Regions from separate parts of the Indioceanicola profundi genome, predicted to be linked through region 1. Evidence: riboswitches for the same ligand, from Rfam matches in the RefSeq annotation. Region 1 holds a riboswitch; the other holds the start of a gene.

The links. Region 1 has a riboswitch for thiamine pyrophosphate ahead of thiO (glycine oxidase ThiO). Riboswitches for the same ligand answer to the same signal wherever they lie in the genome.
Region 2: linked by a shared signal. The riboswitch ahead of thiC (phosphomethylpyrimidine synthase ThiC) and the one ahead of thiO (glycine oxidase ThiO) in region 1 are both predicted to bind thiamine pyrophosphate.

The regions. Positions count from the first base shown of each region.
Region 1 is NZ_CP030126.1:2,864,686-2,867,073, forward strand. Features, by position in the region: gene thiS (sulfur carrier protein ThiS) at 4-204, opposite strand; gene thiO (glycine oxidase ThiO) at 358-1,509, opposite strand; TPP riboswitch at 1,504-1,602, opposite strand; gene DOL89_RS13685 (GNAT family N-acetyltransferase) at 1,677-2,216, opposite strand.
Region 2 is NZ_CP030126.1:1,660,418-1,662,805, reverse strand. Features, by position in the region: gene cysS (cysteine--tRNA ligase) at 1-94, shown strand, start outside; gene DOL89_RS07930 (cytochrome-c peroxidase) at 234-1,286, shown strand; TPP riboswitch at 1,372-1,499, shown strand; gene thiC (phosphomethylpyrimidine synthase ThiC) at 1,580-2,388, shown strand, end outside.

The sequences.
Region 1 (2,388 bases):
GGCTCAACCGCCCTGCATGATCTTGACGATTTCCAGCTCGTCGCCGGGGGACAGCGACGTCTCCCCCCAGCGGGCGCGCGGCACCACGGCGCCGTTCAGCGCCACGGCGATGCCCTTCGCCGCGGGATCGTAGCCTTCCCGGGCCAACAGCTCCACCAACCCCGATGGCGCGCCCTCGCGGGGCTTTCCGTTGAGTTTGATCATCTTTTCCTCAAGGCCACCGCCATTTTCCCTCGCCCATCGACAGGCTCAGGGTGAGGGAAAATGGCTCCATTCGTGATGTTACTGCTCCGGTCTCACCCTTTGGCCTCACCCTGAGCCTGTCGATGGGCGAGGCCAAAGCAGGCCGGGACCCCATCACCCCCCACCCCCGAACCGCCCCATCCCGAACCCGGCGATCACATCGGCCGTCCGCCCGGTCAGGACCAGCTCGGCGATGCTGTCGGCGGTCACGGGGGTCAGCAGGATGCCGTTGCGGTGGTGGCCGGTGGCCAGCACCAGCCCGTCGACGCCGGGGGCCGGCCCCAGCACCGGCGCGTCGTCGCGGCTGCCGGGGCGGAAGCCGGTCCACATCTCGGCGATGGGAAGCTCCTCGATCCCCGGCAGGGCGCGCCACGCCGCCTCCAGCAGGGCCAGCACGCCGCCGGCGGTCAGGCTTTCGTCCCAGCCCTTCTCCTCCGTCGTCGCCCCCACGATCAGCGTGCCGTTCAGCCTGGGCACCAGATAGCATTTCGGCGGCCACACCACATGGCGCAGCAGGGGATTGGCCGGGTCCATGCGCACCGACAGCATCTGGCCCTTCACCGGCCGCACCGGCGGCATGGCCCCGGCGGGCAGGCCGGCGATCTGGCGCGACCAGGCGCCGGCCGCCAGCACCACCGCATCCGCCGGGCGCAAGTCCCCGTCCACCACGACGCCGCGCACCCGGCCGGCCGCGATGTCCACCGCCTGCACCCCGGTGCGCTGGTGCAGCCGCCCGCCGGCCTTGGCGAAGGCCAGGATCAGGGCGGCGCAGACCTGGCGGTTGTCCACCTGCCCGTCGGCCGGGCTGAACACCCCGGCGGAGGTGCGGGGGTTCAGGAACGGCTCCCGCTCCTTCACCGCGGCACCATGCAGCCAGTGCAGTTCCAGCCCCAGCCCGCGCTGGAATTCATAGGTGCTGCGCAGATGTTCCACATCGTCGCGGGTCAGGGCCACGGCCAGCGTGCCCTCCTGCCGCAGGCCGACCCGCATGCCGCTGGCGGCCTCCAGCTCCGCCGCGAAGCCGGGCCAGCGGCGCTGGCTTTCCCGGCACAGCGGCAGCAGGCTCTGCTCCCCCGGTTCGGCCTCGACCCCGGCGGCCAGCATGCCGGCGGCGGCGCGGCTGGCCCCCGCCCCGGCGGTTCCCTTCTCATAGATGTCGACGGCGCAGCCGGCCTGCGCCAGCCGCCAGCCGATGGACAGCCCGACCACGCCGCCGCCGATGATGGCGACGGCAGGCTTGGCCGCCGATGTGGATGGAATCGTCATGGATCGCGTGCTCCCTTCGCCGGCATGACCCGGATCAGGTTCTATGGGTGTGATCTCAGCCGCGGACCGCCCGCGGCACCCCAGGCCCCTAGAGTCATGGACCTTGGCGGACGGCAAGGCAAGAGGGTGGGACCGGAGACCGCGGATACCGGGCCGCGCGTCGCGCCCTACACACCCCGCAGCCTCGCCATCGCCAACGCATCTACATAGCGCCCGTCGCGGAAGGCGTAGGCACGGTGCAGCCCCTCTTCCACGAAGCCGAACTTGCGGTACAGCGCGATGGCCGGCGCATTGTCGGCATAGACGGTGAGGTCCACGCGCTTCAGGTCCAGCCAGTTGTCCGCCGTGTCCAGCAGGGCCGCCATCATGGCGCTGCCGACCCCGCGCCCCTGCCAGTCATCGCGCACGCCCATGCCGATATGGGCCGTGTGAATCTGGCGGCCCTTGCGCCTGTGCAGACCGGCATTGCCCACCACCATGCCCCCCGCCTCCGCCATCAGCAGCGTGTCGCCCTCGCCGGGGCTTTCCAGCCAGCGGCGCGTCTCCGCCAGGGGGCGGAACGGCAGGCGCAAAGTGCCATGCCGGAAGCCCGGCATGCCGGCCATCTCCCATACCGCCTCCGCATCCTCCGGCCGGGCCGCGCGCACCGTGATGCGGGCCGGCGCCGGCCTGCCGCTCTCCGCTTCGATCATCTCCATCTCGACCATGTCCGAATCTCCGGTCTATCGGCCGGGCGGCGGAGGGAAGCGGGAGAAAAGGCATGAAAAAGGCCCCGATCCGTCTCCGGCGGGGCCTGGGTGTGGAAGCTTGCGGCGCCTGCCGTCAGCCCATGACCATGGCCCCCTGTCCACCGAGGTGGACCTGGACGGTCAGGGTTAG
Region 2 (2,388 bases), 1.2 Mb from region 1:
CTTCGCCGAGGCGGATCGCATCCGAAACGATCTGGCCGCCCAGGGCATCATCCTGGAGGACGGACCGCAGGGGACGAGCTGGAAGCGAGGATAACCGCTTCCCTCGCGGACTTGCTTAGCCACTCCGATTGAGGTGGATCAACGACGCTGGCGGGCGTGGGGATTAGAAGGATTCCAGGCCGCTGCACCACTTCCGGGCGGTGCGGCGGCAGGACTGGAAAAGGAATCCGACCATGCTGAAGCCGCTGCTGTTGGGAGCCGCGCTCATCGGTCTTCTGGCCGGGCCGGCGGGCCCCGCCGGAGCCGCCGCCGATCCGTTGCGGGAAGAGGCGAAGCAGCACTTCGCGCCCATCGCCGCCAAGCCCCCGGCCATCAAGGACAACCCGGCGACCGCGGAGAAGGTCGAGCTCGGCAAGATGCTGTTCTTCGAGCCGCGCCTGTCCGCCAGCCACCTGTTCTCCTGCAACTCCTGCCACAACGTGGCGACGGGCGGGGTGGACGGGCTGGAAACCTCCATCGGGCATGGCTGGGCGGCGGGGCCGCGCAACGCGCCGACCGTGCTGAACGCCGTCAACAATGTGGCCCAGTTCTGGGACGGGCGCGCCGTGGACCTGAAGGCGCAGGCCAAGGGCCCGATCCAGGCGGCGGTGGAGATGAACAGCACGCCGGAGCGGGTTCTGGCCGTGCTGAACAGCATGCCGGAGTACAAGGCGAAGTTCGCCCAGGCCTTCCCGAAGGAAAAGGACCCGGTGAGCTTCGACAATGTGGCCCGCGCCATCGAGGTGTACGAGGCGACGCTGGTGACGCCAGACGCCCCCTTCGACCAGTGGCTGAAGGGCAAGGACTCCGCCCTGACCGCCCAGCAGAAGCAGGGGGCGGCCCTGTTCATGGAGAAGGGCTGCGCCGCCTGCCACAACGGGATCAATGTGGGCGGGCAGGATTACTTCCCGTTCGGCGTGGTCGAGAAGCCGGGGGCGGAGGTGCTGCCGGCCGCCGACCGCGGGCGGTTCCAGGTCACACAGACGGCGGATGACGATTATGTCTTCCGCTCCCCCACCCTGCGGAACGTGGCACTGACGGCGCCCTATTTCCATTCCGGCAAGGTGTGGGATCTGCGCCAGGCGGTGGCGATCATGGGCACCAGCCAACTCGGCACCGAGCTGACGGAGCCGGAGGTGGAGGCCATCACCGCCTTCCTGCACAGCCTGACCGGTGCCCAGCCCAAGGTGGAGCTGCCGATCCTGCCGGCCAGCACGGCGACGACGCCGAAGCCGGTGTCGCGCTGAGGGCAGGGTAAGGGGCGGCGGGAAGGAACCTGCCGCTCCCGCACCCTTCCACCCGTTGACAGCCGAACGGTTCCAGGGCCTTATGGCCGCATCCTAGGGGAGCCCCGGTGAAGGGGCTGAGATACCGCTGGGCCGCCCCACGGGGCGGCGTCGCGGGAACCCTTCGAACCTGATCCGGGTCGTACCGGCGTAGGGATGGAAGCACCGGGGCTGATTCCGCCGATCAAGGCGACAGTTCCGGCATATATGCCGCCTTCCGTGCGCGCCCGGATCTCCACCAGATGGGGATCCAGATGCCAGACAGCCTTCTTCCCAAATCCACCGATTTCTCCGTCACCACCGGCCCGCTGCCCAGCAGCCGCAAGGTGCATGTGGAGAGCAAGCGCTTCCCCGGCCTGACCGTGCCGATGCGGGAGATCGACCTCACCGCCGGGTCGGGCGAGCCGCCGGTGCGAGTCTACGACACCTCCGGCCCCTATACCGATCCCGCCGTGACCACCGACATCCGCAAGGGCTTGGCCGAGCTGCGCCGGTCCTGGATCGAGGGGCGCGGGGATGTGGAGCGCTATCCCGGCCGCGACGTGAAGCCGGAGGACAACGGGCTGAAGGATGGCGAGACCAGCAAGGTCCCCGTCTTCGACCGGGCCGGCCGCCAGCCGCTGCGGGGCAAGCCGGGCAAGGCGGTGACCCAGCTCGCCTATGCCCGCGCCGGCATCGTCACGCGGGAGATGGAGTATATCGCCATCCGCGAGAATCTGGGCCGGGAGAAGCTGCGCCAGGAGGGCAAGGATTTCCGCGATCTGGGCGGGGAGAGCTTCGGCGCGTCCATTCCGGACCATGTCACGGCGGAGTTCGTGCGCGACGAGATCGCCCGCGGCCGCGCCATCATCCCCGCCAACATCAACCACCCGGAAGCCGAGCCGATGATCATCGGCCGGAACTTCCTGGTGAAGATCAACGCGAATATCGGCAATTCCGCCGTCACCTCCAGCGTGGCGGCCGAGGTGGACAAGCTGGTCTGGGCGATCCGCTGGGGTGCGGACACGGTCATGGACCTGTCCACCGGGCGCAACATCCACACCATCCGCGAATGGATCCTGCG